Regions from separate parts of the Bradyrhizobium sp. ISRA436 genome, predicted to be linked through region 1. Evidence: predicted binding sites of a transcription regulator. Region 1 holds the regulator's gene; the other holds the start of a gene.
What was found. The regulator PhoB, encoded in region 1, activates phosphate uptake and scavenging genes when phosphate is short. The targets are predictions, from matches to a motif close to TGTCATNNANCTGTCAT.

Region 1 (7,781 bases):
TCGCCCAGCAGCTTGCCCACCGGCGGCGGGTAATCGTGCTTGTGCAGGATCTCGTCGAGCGCGGGACCGAGCCGGGTCAGCCGTCCGCGCAGGTCCAGCGCGTCGACCTCGAAGGCCAGCACCGCGTCGTCAACCGGAATGGCCGATGGCGCGCGGGTCGGCGCCTCGGCAGCGATTTTGGTGTCGGGGGATTGTGGAACCATGGCGCTCTATCTGGGGTCTCGGACCGCTAAACGAAAGGGGTTCACGCGCGAAGCTTGAGCCCAAGCCTCTCGAGCTCAAGTTTTCGCGACAACTCACAGCAGCGGTTACTGGTCCCGGCGCGAGGCCGGGACGACAGCATTAAATGCGCGCTATGCGACCGCGTTAAAACACCAGGCCAGAATGCCCTTCTGCGCATGCAGGCGATTTTCCGCCTCGTCGAACACGACGGACTGCGGGCCATCGATCACCTCGTCGGTGACCTCCTCGCCGCGATGCGCGGGCAGGCAGTGCATGAACAACGCGTCGGGCTTGGCCAGCGACATCAGCTTTTCATTGACCTGGTAGGGCCTGAGCACGTTGTGGCGGTGCTCGCCCTCCTTGTCGCCCATCGACACCCAGGTGTCGGTGACGACGCAATCGGCGCCGCGGACCGCGGCTTCCGGATCGGTGCCGAGCACGATCGACGCGCCGGTGGTCTTGATCCAGTCGCGCATCGCTTTCTTCGGCGCGAGCTCCGGCGGGGTCGCGACGTTGAGATTGAACTTGAAGCGCTCGGCGGCGTGCGCCCAGGAGGCCAGCACGTTGTTGTCGTCGCCGGTCCAGGCCACCGTCTTGCCCTCGATCGACCCGCGATTTTCCTCGAAGGTCATCAGGTCGGCCATCACCTGGCACGGATGCGAGCGACGCGTCAGCCCGTTGATCACGGGAACGGTGGCGTGCGCTGCAAGCTCCAGCAGCGCATCGTGGTTGAGGATGCGGATCATGATCGCATCGACATAGCGCGACAGCACGCGCGCGGTGTCGGCGATGGTCTCGCCGCGGCCGAGCTGCATCTCGGCGCCGGTCAGCATGATCGATTCACCGCCGAGCTGGCGCATGCCGACGTCGAACGATACCCGTGTGCGGGTCGACGGGCGCTCGAAGATCATTGCCAGCGTCTTGCCTTCGAGCGGCTTCTTGCCCTTCTCGTGGGCCTTCAGCTTCGCCTTCATGGCGGCGCCGGCCGAGAGCATGTTGCGCAGCTCGGCGAGCGGCAGCTCGTTGATGTCGAGGAAGTGGCGGACAGGCTTGCTCATCATCCCGCCGCCTTCTTCGGCTGTGCAGCCGTCAGCGCGGCACACGCGCGCTCGAGACTTCCGACCGCATGGTCGATTTCGGCCTCGGTGACGATCAGCGGCGCCAGGAACCGCACGACATTGTCGCCGGCGCCAACGGTGAGCAGCTTCTGCTCACGCAGCGCGGTGACGAGATCGCCCGAGGGCACCACGGCCTTGACGCCGATCAACAGGCCTTCGCCGCGCACGTCGGAGATCACGCCGGGATAGCGATCGACGACCGAGGCGAGCTTCTGCTTGAGCAGCAGCGACATCTTCTGCACGTGATCGAAAAAGCCGGGTTTGAGCATGACGTCGAGCACGGCATTGGCGGCCGCCACTGCCAGCGGATTGCCGCCGAAGGTCGAGCCGTGCGAGCCCGGCGCCATGCCGGCCGCGGCCTTCGCGCTCGCCAGCACAGCGCCGATCGGGAAGCCGCCGCCGAGCGCCTTCGCAAGCGACATCACGTCGGGCGTGACGCCGAGGCGCTTGTAAGCGAACAGTTCGCCGGTGCGGCCCATGCCGGTCTGCACCTCGTCGAACGCAAGCAACAGGCCGTGCTCGTCGCAGAGCTGACGCAACGCCTTGAAGAAGGCTTGCGGCGCCGAGCGCACGCCGCCCTCGCCCTGCACCGGCTCGATCAGGATGCCGGCAGTGTGCGGCCCGATCGCCTTCTTCACCGCCTCGATGTCGCCATGCGGAACCTGGTCGAATCCATCCATCGGCGGACCGAAGCCCTCGAGATATTTGGCGGAACCGGTGGCGGCGAGTGTTCCGAGCGTGCGGCCGTGGAACGCGCCCTCGAAGGTGGTGATGCGGTACCGCTCGGCATGGCCCTTGGAGAAGTGATAGTGGCGGACCAGCTTGATCACGCCTTCCATCGCTTCTGCGCCGGAATTGCAGAAGAACACGTAGTCGGCAAAGCTCTGTTCGCAGAGCCGTGCGGCGAGCACCTCGCCGTCCGGGCTCTTGAACAGGTTCGACATGTGCCAGAGCTTGGTCGCCTGTTCCTGCAGCGCCTTGACCAGATGCGGATGCGCGTGCCCGAGCGCGTTGACCGCGACACCTGACGTGAAATCGAGATAGCGATCGCCGTTGGTTGCGACGAGCCAGGCGCCCTCGCCGCGTTCGAAGCCGAGATCGACCCTGGCGAAGACGGGGAGCAGATGCGACGTGGCGCTATTGGTCATGGCAATCACTGACGGGTTTGAGGCCGACAATTGCCGCGTGCCTTGACGCCAGCGCAGCAACGGCCAGCTTCGGAAAACAAAACGTGCCGCCTTTTCGGGCGGCACGTGGCAAACATTGTATGCTGCGGGCAGTCGCTGTCAATCGCCACGAAGTGGCCTTCCTGCAATGCGAAACGCGCGCGATCCGGTGCATTCCGGTGAGGTGGAAAAGCCTCTTTGCAATGCATAAGTGTGGGAACATGTGGACGCGCTGCCGCGGACTCTTGCGCCAGAGTCACGCCATATTGTAGCGTTTGGCCTGTCGGATACGACATCTCGTGCGGCAGTACTGGACCCTCTAAGTAGCTTTCGTTCTGCGTACACGTTCGGGCGCAAAACCGCGTCCGGCGAGGGCTAAGGGATTCTGCCCGCAGGGATATTTGTCAGATTTGGCTCGCAGCGCCGCTCCAATGACTGGCCGGCGCAAGGCGAAGGGAAGAATGCGATGACGGTATTGACCTGGTCCGATGATCGCGTCGAGCAGCTGAAGAAGCTCTGGGAGGCGGGCCTGTCGGCCAGCCAAATTGCGGCGGAACTCGGCAATGTGACGCGAAACGCCGTGATCGGCAAAGTGCATCGGCTTGGCCTGTCCGGCCGTGCCAAGGCCCCCTCCACCGCGGCCCCGCGGCAGCGCAAGGCCCGTCCCGCCCAACACATGATGCGGGTGGCACGCCCGGTCTCGCGTGGCAACACGGCGCTCGCGCACGCCTTCGAGGTCGAGCTGGAGCCGGATCCGGTCGCCTATGACAATGTGGTTCCGATGAGCCAGCGGCTGTCCCTGCTCGAGCTGAACGAGGCCACGTGCCATTGGCCGGTCGGCGACCCCTCGAGCCCCGAATTCTTCTTCTGCGGCGGCAAGGCACTCACCGGCCTGCCCTATTGCGCGCATCACTCGCGTGTCGCCTACCAGCCGGCCGCCGATCGGCGCCGCCCGGCCAACAAACCGCCGACACGGTAAACACAGCTCATGAAACGAAATCCCCGCGCAAGCGGGGATTTTTTATGCCTGCAGAGCCTGGTGATGTGTCCCGGCAGGCGCCGCGACGACACTCACGCTTAATGCTGCGGCTCGGCCTTGGCGAAGCGGTCGTCCAGCGCATAGCCGGCGCCGCGCACGGTGCGGATCGGATCCTGCTCGCGGCCGGGATTGAGCAGCTTGCGCAGCCGGCCGATATGCACGTCGACGGTCCGCTCGTCGATATAGATGTCGCGGCCCCAGACGCTGTCGAGCAGCTGCTCGCGGCTGAACACGCGGCCGGGATGCTCGAGGAAGAACTCAAGCAGGCGATACTCGGTCGGCCCGAGATCGATCGGACGGCCCGAGCGCGCCACGCGGCGCTTCTCGCGGTCGAGTTCGATGTCGCCATAGGTCAGCACAGTCGCGAGCCGCTCGGGGCTCGCGCGGCGCAACAGGCCCTTCACGCGCGCCAGCAGCTCCGGCACCGAGAACGGCTTGACGATGTAATCGTCGGCGCCGGTGGCGAGGCCGCGGACCCGCTCGCTCTCCTCGCCGCGCGCAGTCAGCATGATGATCGGGAGCTGCTTGGTCTCGGGCCGCGCGCGCAAGCGGCGGCACAACTCGATGCCGGACAGGCCCGGCAGCATCCAGTCAAGCACCACGAGATCGGGAACACGCTCCTTCAGCCTTGTGTCGGCATCGTCGCCGCGCCCGACCGTTTCGACGTCGTAGCCTTCCGCGTCGAGGTTGTAGCGCAGCAACGTCGTCAGCGCTTCCTCGTCTTCGACTACCAGAATGCGTGCGCTCATCGGTCTATGTTCTTTCTCTGTGTTGATCCGTTGCCCGGACGCGAACCAAGCACCTCAGCTAGCCGTTGCCCGGCACTGTGGTGGCAAAGGTGGTCATATCACCCTTCGGGCGCTTGTCGGTGATCTGCTGGCCTTCGATCATGTAGAACACGGTTTCGGCGATATTGGTGGCGTGGTCGCCGATCCGCTCGATGTTCTTGGCACAGAACATCAGATGGATGCAGAACGAGATGTTGCGCGGGTCCTCCATCATGTAGGTGAGCAGTTCGCGGAACAGCGAGGTGCAGATCGCGTCGACCTCCTCGTCGCCCTTCCAGACGGCCATCGCGGCCGGCAGGTCGTGCGCGGCGTAGGCGTCGAGCACCGACTTCACCTGCGACAGCACGAGGTCGGTCATGTGCTCGAGGCCGCGGATCAGCTTCAGCGGCTGGAAATCGCTCTCCAGCGCCGCGACGCGCTTGCCCATGTTCTTGGCGAGGTCGCCGATCCGCTCGAGATCCGTGGCCACCCGCATCGCGCCGACGATCTCGCGCAGGTCGATCGCCATCGGCTGGCGGCGCGCGATCGTCAGCACCGCGCGCTCCTCGATGACGTGCTGCAGACCGTCGATCTCGACGTCGGCGGCGACGACACGCTTGCCGAGCGCGACGTCGCGGCGGATCAGCGCGTCGACGGATTCGGTGATCATGCGCTCGACGAGGCCGCCCATCTCGGCGACCAGGCGCGTGAGTTCCTGCAGATCGCTGTCGAATGCCTTGGCGGTATGTTCAGAAGCCATCGCGTGTCTCCTCAGCCGAACCGGCCGGTGATGTAGTCCTGGGTGCGTCGATCGCTCGGCGAGGTGAAGATCTTGTTGGTGTCGTCGAACTCGATCAGTTCACCAAGATACATGAAGGCGGTCTTGTCGGACACGCGCGCCGCCTGCTGCATGTTGTGGGTGACGATCGCGATCGTGTAGTCCTCGGACAATTCCTGGATCAACTCCTCGACCTTGGCGGTCGAGATCGGGTCGAGGGCCGAGCACGGCTCGTCGAACAGGATCACCTCGGGCCGCACCGCGACGGTGCGGGCGATGCAGAGGCGCTGCTGCTGCCCGCCCGAGAGCGAGAGGCCCGAGGCGTTCAGCTTGTCCTTGACCTCATTCCACAGCGCGCCGCCGCGCAGCGCCTTCTCGACGCGGTCGTCCATCTCGGACTTCGAGATCTTCTCGTAGAGACGGATGCCGAAGGCGATGTTCTCGTAGATCGTCATCGGGAACGGCGTCGGTTTCTGGAACACCATGCCGACCCGCGCGCGCAACAGGTTGAGGTCGAGCTTGGGGTCGAGGATGTTGGTCTGGTCCAGCATCAACTGGCCGACGGCACGCTGGCCCGGATAGAGATCATACATCCGGTTGAAGATGCGCAGCAGGGTCGACTTGCCGCAGCCCGACGGACCGATGAACGCCGTGACGCGGTTGGTGCCCAGCGTCAGGTTGATGTTCTTCAGCGCGTGGTGCTCGCCGTAATAGAAGTTGAGGTTGCGCACCGTGACTTTCGGCGGTGCCTCCGGAAGCGGCACCTGGGGAACGTGGCTCGCGACAGTCGTCGAAACGGAAAGCTCGGTCATTTTGCGGCCCTTTCGGCACCAAGGATACGCGCGCCAATGTTGAGCGCGAGCACGGTGATGGTGATGAGCAATGCACCGCTCCACGCCAACTCCTTCCAGTAGGCGTAGGGGCTTTGCACGAAGTTGTTGATGGTCACCGGCAGGTTGGCCATCGTGCTGGTCAGGCTCAGGTTGAAGAACTGGTTCGACAGCGCGGTGAACAGCAGCGGTGCGGTTTCGCCGGCGACGCGGGCGGTCGCCAGCAGCACGCCGGTGATCAGACCCGATCGGGCGGCACGATAGGCGATTCGCTTGATCACCAACGAGCGCGGCAGGCCGAGCGCGGAGGCCGCCTCACGCAGCGGGTTGGGCACCAGCAGCAGCATGTCCTCGGTGGTGCGCAGCACGACCGGGATCACGATCACGGCGAGCGCCAGCGCGCCGGCGATCGCCGAGAAGCCGCGCATCGGCACCACCACGGCGCCATAGATGAACAGGCCGATGATGATCGAGGGCGCGCTGAGCAGGATGTCGTTGATGAAGCGGATCACCGAGGTGAGCTTGTCATGCCGGCCGTATTCGGCAAGGTAGGTGCCGGCGAACAGGCCGAGCGGCGCGCCGATGCCGACCCCGATCACCGTCATGATGATCGAGCCGACGATGGCGTTGAGCAGGCCGCCCTCGGTCGAGCCCGGTGGCGGCGTGTTCTGGGTGAAGAGCTGCACGCTCAGGCCCGCGACGCCGTTGTAGAGCAGCGTGAACAGGATCAGCGCCAGCCAGGTGACGCCGAACAGCGCGGCGCCGATGCACAAGGCGCGGACGACGATGTCACTGCGGCGGCGTGATTTGTAGATCGGGTTCATGGCGTCACTTCCCCGCTTTCTTTTCCAGCCGCAGCAGCATTAGCCGCGCTCCGGCCAGCACGAAGAAGGTCAGCACGAACAGGAGCAGGCCGAGCAGGATCAGGCCGGACTGGTGCAGGCCGTCGCTCTCGGCGAATTCGGAGGCGATCGCCGCCGAGATCGTGGTGCCCGGCGCGAAGATCGACGAGGAGATACGGAACGAGTTGCCGATGATGAAGGTCACCGCCATGGTTTCGCCGAGCGCGCGCCCGAGTGCCAGCATGATGCCACCGATCACGCCGACCCTGGTGTAGGGGATCACGACGCTGCGGACGACCTCCCAGGTGGTGCAGCCCATGCCGTAGGCGGCTTCCTTCAGCACCGCCGGCACGGTCTTGAACACGTCGACCGAGATCGCGGTGATGAACGGCAGCACCATGATCGCGAGGATCAGCGAGGCGTTGAACAGGCTCAGATAGGACGGCGGACCGGCGAAGATGCTGCCGAGCACCGGCACGCCGTCGAAGACCCTGATCATGAACGGCTGGAACGTGTTGGCCAGGAACGGGCCGAGCACGAAGAAGCCCCACATGCCGTAGATGATCGAGGGGATGCCGGCGAGCAGCTCGATCGCGATGCCGATCGGGCGGCGCAGCCATTGCGGGCACAACTCGGTCAGGAACACGGCAATGCCGAGCCCGACCGGAATTGCGATCAGCATCGCAATGATCGAGGTCAGCATGGTGCCGTAAACCGGCCCGAGCGCGCCGAGCACCGGCGGATCGGCCGACGGCGCCCAGCGCTGGGTCGTCAGAAACGCGAAGCCGAATTCGCGCATAGCCGGCCAGGCGCCGACGATCAGCGAGATGATGATTCCGCCAAGGATCAGCAGCACCGAGATCGCGGAGATCCGGGTGATCCAGTAGAATGTGAGATCGCCCGCCTTGAAAGCACTCAGCGCCTTGGCGCGGTCGTAGGGTCCGAGAGCGTCGATCACGTTGCTCGTGTCGCTTTGAACGGCCATATCTACCACGCTAATCCCCTGTCCGCTTTTACGT
Region 2 (7,781 bases), 490 kb from region 1:
GCTTGTAGACGCGGTTGAAGGCGTGCGCGGTCGAATAGACCGCAAAGCAGATCTGGTTGTCGAGCCGCAGCGCCTGATCGGCCGCCGTCTGTTTCCTGGTCATGAATCCCGTCAGACTTGTCATGCCGGGGTCATTGTGGCTCCACGTGACCCGGGATTCAATTGCGAACAATTAAATGTGAGGCCGCACAATTTATATTGCACACAATCTAATTTCACGCAACCTATTGACGATCGAATTCAGACCCAAGGGAGACCACGATGTCTGTGAACGTGCTCTACAAGACCAGCGCCAAGGCAACCGGCGGCCGCGACGGCCATGCGGCGACCCTCGACGGGGCGCTCGACGTCAAGCTCGCGACCCCCAAAGAGCTCGGTGGCGGCGGTGGCGCCGGCAACAACCCTGAGCAGCTGTTCGCGGCCGGCTATGCCGCCTGCTTCATCGGCGCCATGAAGTTCGTGGCCTCCCAGGGCGGCCCGAAGGTTCCCGCCGACGCCTCGGTGACCTCGACGGTTGGCATCGGCCCGCGTTCGGCCGGCGGCTTCGGCCTCACCGTCGACCTCGCGGTCTCGCTGCCCGGTGTGCCGCGCGCGGACGCCGAAGCGCTGGTCGAGAAGGCGCATCAAGTGTGCCCCTATTCCAACGCGACCCGCGGCAATGTCGACGTCAAGCTGACGGTCGTCTAATTCGTCTCCGCGAATGGTCCGCCACGCGTGGCGGGCCATTCGTTTCCCGCCTACCCGAAGCAGGCTTCGGTTCGCTTGGCGAACATGAGAACGGCCCGCTGCATGGGCCTGCGCGCGCGAGGGCATTGCTGCCTCGCCTGAAGACCGTTAGCTCTGGGACCCTATTTCCGATCCCACCTGAGCGAAGGTTGCTTCCATGAATACCCCTGCGCCAACAGGCGCGATGACCGGACTGCGCGTGATCGATCTGACGCGCGTGCTCGGCGGCCCCTATTGCACGCAAATCCTTGCCGACCACGGCGCCGACGTGATCAAGGTCGAGCCGCCGGCGGGCGACGAAGTCCGGGACTGGGGCCCTCCCTTCCACGAGGAGGACGCGGCCTATTTTGTCGGCATCAACCGCAACAAGCGCTCGATCGGCCTCGACCTCGCCTCCGAGGGCGGGCGCGCGGTGCTGATGAAGATGCTCGAGACCGCCGACGTGCTGATCGAGAATTTCAAGCCGGGCACGCTCGACAAATGGGGCATCGGAAACGACGTGCTGCGCGCGAAGTTTCCGCGCCTCGTGCATTGCCGGATCTGCGGTTTCGGCGCCGACGGCCCGCGCGGCGGCAATCCAGGCTATGACGCGATCATCCAGGCGATGACCGGCATGATCGCGGCCACCGGCTCGCCCGAGAGCGGACCGATGCGCATCGGTGTGCCGCTGGTCGACATCACCACCGGGCTCTATGCCGCGATCGGCATCCTGATGGCGCTGTCGGAGCGGCAACGCTCGGGCCTCGGCCAGTTTCTCGAGACCACGCTGTACGAGACCGGCCTTGCGATCATGCATCCGCACACCGCGAACTACTTCATGCATGGCAAGCCGCCGTCGCTCACCGGCAACGAGCATCCAAACCTCGTGCCCTACGCGATCTTCCCGACCAAGACCGACAACATCTTCATCGGCGTCGGCAATGACGGGACGTTCCGCAAGCTCGCCCGGGAGATCGGCAAGCCCGAGCTCGGCACCGATCCGCGCTTTGCCCGCAACAAGGACCGCATCGCCAACCGCGATGCGCTGCGCGAAGAGCTTGCCGCCGTGTTCAGCCAGCACGAGGCCGAGCCGCTGTGCAACCGGCTGCTCGCCGCCGGCCTGCCGGCCGGGCCGGTGCAGAAGATCGACCAGGCACTGACCAACCCGCACACGATCTACCGCGGCGATATCATCGAGAAGGATTGGTACAAGGGCGTCGGCTCTCCGATCCGGCTCGATCGCACCAAGCCGAACCTGCGGCGCACGCCGCCGAAGTTCAGCCAGCACGCCGCGGAAGTGCTGAGTGAGTTCGGCTACTCAAAAGACGAGATCAACGCCCTGGTCGACAAGGGCGTGGTCTGCGGCCCCGAGCGCAAGCGCTAACCAGCGCCGATGACCCTGATTTGAATCGGTCTAGCCGCGAGCTCTTCACCTCTCCCCAGCGGGGAGGGGTCGATTTGCGTAGCAAATCGGGTGAGGGGTTCGGGTCCCACGAGAGAGTTTAACCCCTCACCCGCGCCTTCGGCGCGACCTCTCCCTATGGGAGAGGTTTGCACTGCCATTGCAGCGACAACTCAACCAAATCTCACCATGTTCTAGACACCACTAACCCCCCGGATGCGGTGCAACGTCACGCCTGACGTTGCACTGCAGGGGCACGGCTGCGGCATCCGCCTTTTTTACCGCTTCCCTTCGCGCTGGCTTCCCCCGTACGATGGCTTTCGTTTATACGGTCATTTGAACGTCATCCGGCGCTGCTAACGCGCGTAACGAAAGATGACGGTCCAACCGGGAGGGGTTTTGATGCTTTTTCGACGATTCGGTGCTGCTGCAGTGGCGGCGACTGCCACGCTTGCGTTCTCGTCACCTGCGCTTGCGGTGACCGAGATTCAGTGGTGGCACGCTATGACCGGCCCAAACAACGACGTCGTGGTCAAGCTTGCCAACGACTTCAATTCATCCCAGCACGACTACAAGATCGTCCCGACCTTCAAGGGCAGCTACGCCGACACGCTGAACGCGGGCATCGCGGCGTTTCGCGCCGGCAATGCACCGGGCATCATGCAGGTGTTCGAGGTCGGCACCGCGACCATGATGGCCGCGAAGGGCGCGATCAAGCCGGTCTCCGAGCTGATGAAGGAGCAAGGCGAGAAGTTCGACCCGCAGTCCTACCTGCCGGCGATCACGGGATATTACTCGACCTCCAAGGGCGACATGCTGTCGTTCCCGTTCAACTCGTCGAGCATGGTGATGTGGGTCAATCTCGACGCCCTGAAGAAGGCCGGCATCGACGCGCCGCCGACGACCTGGCCTGAGGTCTTCGCCGACGCCAAGAAGCTGCACGCGACGAGCCCGACCTGCGGCTTCTCCTCGAGCTGGATCACGTGGGGCCTGATCGAGCAGTTCTCCGCCTGGCACAACCTGCCGATCGGCACGAAGGCCAACGGGCTCGACGGCTTCGATACGGTGCTCGAATTCAACAATCCGATGGAAATCAAGCTGCTCGAAAACCTTGTCGAGCTGCAGAAGGACAAGAGCTACGACTATTCGGGCCGCACCAATACCGGTGAGGGACGATTCACGTCCGGCGAATGTCCGTTGTACATGACGTCCTCGGCCTTCTATCCGAACGTCAAGGTGAACGCGAAGTTCAACTATACGGCGGTGCCGATGCCGTATTTCCCGGAGGTGAAGGGAGCGCCGCAGAACTCGATCATCGGCGGAGCTTCGCTGTGGGTGATGGCCGGCAAGTCGGCCGAGGAGTACAAGGGAATTGCGAAATTCTTCACCTTCCTCTCGGATACCGACCGCCAGGTCTACCTGCACGAGGTTTCCGGCTATCTGCCCATTACGAAGGCGGCCTACGACAAGACCAAGGCGTCGGGCTTCTACGACAAGAACCCGATCCTCGAAGTGCCGCTGAAGGAGCTGACCAACAAGCCGCCGACGGAAAACTCCCGCGGCCTGCGCTTCGGCGGCATGGTCCAGATGCGCGACGTCTGGTCTGAAGAGATCGAAGCGGCGCTCGCCGGCAAGAAGTCGGCCAAGGAGGCGCTTGACGCTGCGGTCTCGCGCGGCAACCAGATGCTGCGCCAGTTCGAGCGGACCGCGGCCAAGTAAGGTCGCTCATATCGTGGCTGCGGGATCAGCGACCGCAGCCACGATGTCACGAAAGGGGGCGGGAGCTTCATGGAGAACCGGGCAATCTTCTCAGGCAAGCTGCTCGCCTGCCTCCTGGTTTTGCCGCAGCTTGCGATCTCCCTGATCTTTTTCTACTGGCCGGCAGCGCAGGCGCTCTGGCAATCCTTTCTCGTGCAGGACGCGTTCGGACTCTCGACCGAGTTCGTCTGGTTCGAGAACTACGCCAGCCTTCTGAAGACGCCCGAATATTACCAGGCGATCGGTACGACCTTCGTGTTTTCGCTGCTGGTGGTGTTCTTCTCGCTCGCCATCGGTTTGCTGCTTGCGGTCATGGCCAATCGCAACATCGCGGGCGTGCAGATCTATCGCACATTCCTCATCATCCCCTATGCGGTTGCGCCCGCAGTGGCGAGCGTTCTGTTCATCTTCATGTTCCAGCCAGGCCTCGGCATGATCGCGCGCGCCCTGCAGAGCTATGGAATTGACTGGAATCCGGTGCTGAACGGCACGCATGCGATGATCCTGATCGTTATCGTCGCGGTCTGGAATCAGATCAGCTACAATTTCCTGTTCTTCCTTGCCGGCTTGCAGTCGATCCCCAAAAGCGTGATCGAGGCAGCCGCGATCGACGGCGCGAGGCCCGCGCGGCGATTCTGGACCATCGTGTTCCCGCTGCTGTCGCCAACGACTTTCTTCCTGATCGTCATCAACATCACCTACGCGTTCTTCAATACGCTCGGCATCATCGACACGGCGACCGGCGGCGGCCCGAACGGCGCCACGCAGACGCTGGTCTACAAGGTGTTCCAAGACGGCAAGGTCGGCTCCGATCTCGGCGGCTCGGCGGCTCAATCGGTCATCCTGATGATCATCGTCGTGGCGCTGACCGCGATCCAGTTTCGTTATGTCGAAAAGAAGGTCCATTACTAGCCAATGGTCCAGCATCGGAGATTTGGAAATCTGTTGCCCCACCTCGTGCTGCTGGCCGGCGTGATCGTCGTCGCCTTCCCGGTCTATCTCGCGATCATCGCATCCACCCACGACAACACCATCATCGCCAACGGACAGATGCCGCTCTATCCCGGCACTCATGCGCTGGAAACCTATTGGAACACCATCTTCTCCGGCACCGGACGGACCACGCGCCAGCCAGTCGGCAGCATGATGGTGGCGAGCCTGATCATGGCGATGGGCATTGCCGCCGGGAAGATCGCCATCTCGATCATCTCGGCCTACGCGATCGTGTTCTTCAATTTCCCGTTCCGGATGGCGGCGTTCTGGACCATTTTCATCACGCTGATGCTGCCGGTCGAAGTGCGTATCTTTCCGACCTACAAGATCACGTCGGACCTGCACATGCTGGATTCCTATTCCGGCCTGATCCTGCCCTTGATCGCGTCGGCGACGGCAACGCTGCTGTTCCGCCAGTTTTTCATGACCGTGCCGAAGGAATTGGTGGAGGCCTCGAAGATAGATGGAGCCGGTCCGATCCGCTTCTTCTGGGACACGCTGTTGCCGCTGTCGGTGACAAACATTGCGGCGCTGTTCGTCATCCTCTTCATCTACGGCTGGAACCAGTATCTCTGGCCGCTTCTGATCACGACGCGCGACGACATGCAGACCATCGTCATCGGCATCAAGAAGATCATCGACGTGCACGACGCCCTGACCGAATGGTCCGTCGCGATGGCCACCGCGGTCCTCGCCATGCTGCCGCCGGTGGCGGTCGTCCTGCTGATGCAGCGTCTGTTTGTCAAAGGCCTGATCGAGACGGAGAAGTAGGCCGATGGCCAATGTAACGCTGCGCAACGTTCGCAAGGCCTACCCCAACGGCTTCGAGGCGATCAAAGGCGTCAATGTCGACGTTGCCGACGGCCTGTTCTGCGTGCTGGTCGGCCCCTCCGGCTGTGGGAAATCGACGCTGCTCAGGATGGTCGCCGGGCTCGAGACCATCACCTCCGGCGAGATCGACATCGGCGGCCGCATCGTCAACCAGATCGAGCCGGCCGAACGCGATATCGCGATGGTGTTCCAGAACTACGCGCTCTATCCGCATATGAGCGTCTACAACAACATGGCCTACGGGTTGCGCAATCGCGGCATGCCCAAACCCGAGATCGATACCCGCGTGCAGGAAGCCGCCCGCATCCTCGAGCTCAGCGCCATGCTGGGCCGCAAGCCTGGACAGCTCTCCGGCGGCCAGCGCCAGCGCGTGGCGATGGGCCGCGCGATCGTCCGCCAGCCGAAGGTGTTCCTGTTCGACGAGCCACTGTCGAACCTCGATGCCAAGCTGCGCATCGCGATGCGCGTCGAGATCCGCAAACTGCAGCGCCGTCTCAACACCACATCGATCTACGTCACCCACGACCAGCTCGAGGCGATGACGCTCGCCGACATCCTCGTGGTCATGAATGCCGGCCAGGTCGAGCAGATCGGCAATCCGCTCGAGATCTACCAGCGGCCGGCGACCACCTTCGTCGCCTCCTTCATCGGCGCCCCGCCGATGAATTTGATGCCGCTGCGGTCGGACGAGCTGAGGTCGCAGATCGCTGATGTCGATGGCGCCGGCATCGTCGGCATCCGGCCCGAGGATTTCGTCATCTCCAGCGAGACCGCTCCCGGCGGCGTCGCGCTCGGGCTGACGGTCGAGGCGATCGAGCATGTCGGCGCCGAGACCTTCGTCTATGGCACCCGCCAGCGCGAGGAACAGGGCGTCGCCGCGAACCCCGGCGAATTGCCGCCCGGCGAGGTCATCGTCCGGGTTCCCGGCGCCACCGGCCCGGCCATCGGCGAGCGGATCAAAGCGGTCGCGTCCCGCGACAAGCTGCACCTCTTTACCGCCGATGGCCGCAAGCGGGTCGGCCAGTGACCAACCGGGAAGGGATAACCGCCGTCCTGCAAGCCATTTGCGCTGGTTTCAGAGGCGCTTGAACGCTATCCAAATCACCCCATATTGGCTTTTGATCGGGGGGCAAGAGGCCCGCCGATTGCATGGGGTGCCGCAAGGGCCCCTCAAAGTCGCTTCGAGAGGACTTTGTAATGTCTCGTGTTCCATCGTTGTCCAGTCCGTTCCTTCTGGGATTCGACGAGATCGAGCGTGCGCTCGACCGCGTCGTGAAGGGCGCCGACGGCTATCCTCCTTACAACATCGAGCGGTTCGACCGTACCAACGGTCAGCCCGAGCGCCTGCGCATCACGCTGGCGGTGGCGGGTTTCACCCGCGACCAACTCGATGTGACCATTGAGGAAAACCAGCTCGTCATCCGCGGCCGCCAGCAGGACGACAAGGCTCGGCAATACATCCATCGCGGCATCGCCGCGCGCCACTTCCAGCGCACCTTCGTGCTGGCGGAGGGGATGCAGGTGTTGGGCGCGGACCTGAAGAACGGGCTGTTGTCGATCGACCTGGCCAGGCCGGAACCTGAACGGGTCATTAAGACAATCGCTATCAATGAACACGAATAATAGAAACCTGGAGCGGACTCGACCGCTTGTATCACTGAGGAGTCGAGACCATGAGTGAGCTGAGTACCACATTCGAAACCGAGAGCGTCACGCCGGAAGCGCTGGCTCACCTGGGCGAGGGTCATATCGCCTATGTGAAGCAGGTCCGTTCGGAGGATGTGCCGGATCTCTTTCCGCAAGCGCCGAGCCTTGCGCCGGGTTTGAAATTGTTCGCACTCCACGCCGCCGACGGCACGCCGATCATGCTGACCGACAGCCGCGAGGCCGCGATCGCCAACGCCTGGAGCAATGAGTTGCAGGCCGTGAGCGTCCACTGACGCAAGGCTGAATTCAGCATCCGCGAGTTCAAATGCGCGGGCATGCCTCGACAGGAATCGAGGCGGCCCGCGCATTCTCATTTATGGTGTTACGGCGATGCGGCCGATGGAGCGAGGAGCGGCGCCATGCACTGCTGCACCTCGCCGGGCAC

Region 2: the regulator PhoB is predicted to act here: its motif matches at 2,438-2,454, upstream of ugpB (sn-glycerol-3-phosphate ABC transporter substrate-binding protein UgpB).

The regions. Positions count from the first base shown of each region.
Region 1 is NZ_CP094519.1:7,131,323-7,139,103, forward strand. It holds gene MTX23_RS33160 (Hsp33 family molecular chaperone) at 1-203, opposite strand, end outside; gene argF (ornithine carbamoyltransferase) at 354-1,280, opposite strand; gene MTX23_RS33170 (aspartate aminotransferase family protein) at 1,280-2,488, opposite strand; gene MTX23_RS33175 (GcrA family cell cycle regulator) at 2,973-3,485, shown strand; gene phoB (phosphate regulon transcriptional regulator PhoB) at 3,584-4,294, opposite strand; gene phoU (phosphate signaling complex protein PhoU) at 4,353-5,072, opposite strand; gene pstB (phosphate ABC transporter ATP-binding protein PstB) at 5,084-5,902, opposite strand; gene pstA (phosphate ABC transporter permease PstA) at 5,899-6,744, opposite strand; gene pstC (phosphate ABC transporter permease subunit PstC) at 6,749-7,747, opposite strand.
Region 2 is NZ_CP094519.1:109,571-117,351, forward strand. It holds gene MTX23_RS00475 (MarR family transcriptional regulator) at 1-103, opposite strand, end outside; gene MTX23_RS00480 (organic hydroperoxide resistance protein) at 262-687, shown strand; gene MTX23_RS00485 (CaiB/BaiF CoA-transferase family protein) at 884-2,089, shown strand; gene ugpB (sn-glycerol-3-phosphate ABC transporter substrate-binding protein UgpB) at 2,510-3,826, shown strand; gene ugpA (sn-glycerol-3-phosphate ABC transporter permease UgpA) at 3,896-4,777, shown strand; gene ugpE (sn-glycerol-3-phosphate ABC transporter permease UgpE) at 4,781-5,629, shown strand; gene MTX23_RS00505 (sn-glycerol-3-phosphate import ATP-binding protein UgpC) at 5,634-6,716, shown strand; gene MTX23_RS00510 (Hsp20 family protein) at 6,887-7,312, shown strand; gene MTX23_RS00515 (DUF1150 domain-containing protein) at 7,363-7,629, shown strand; gene MTX23_RS00520 (DUF6665 family protein) at 7,719-7,781, opposite strand, start outside.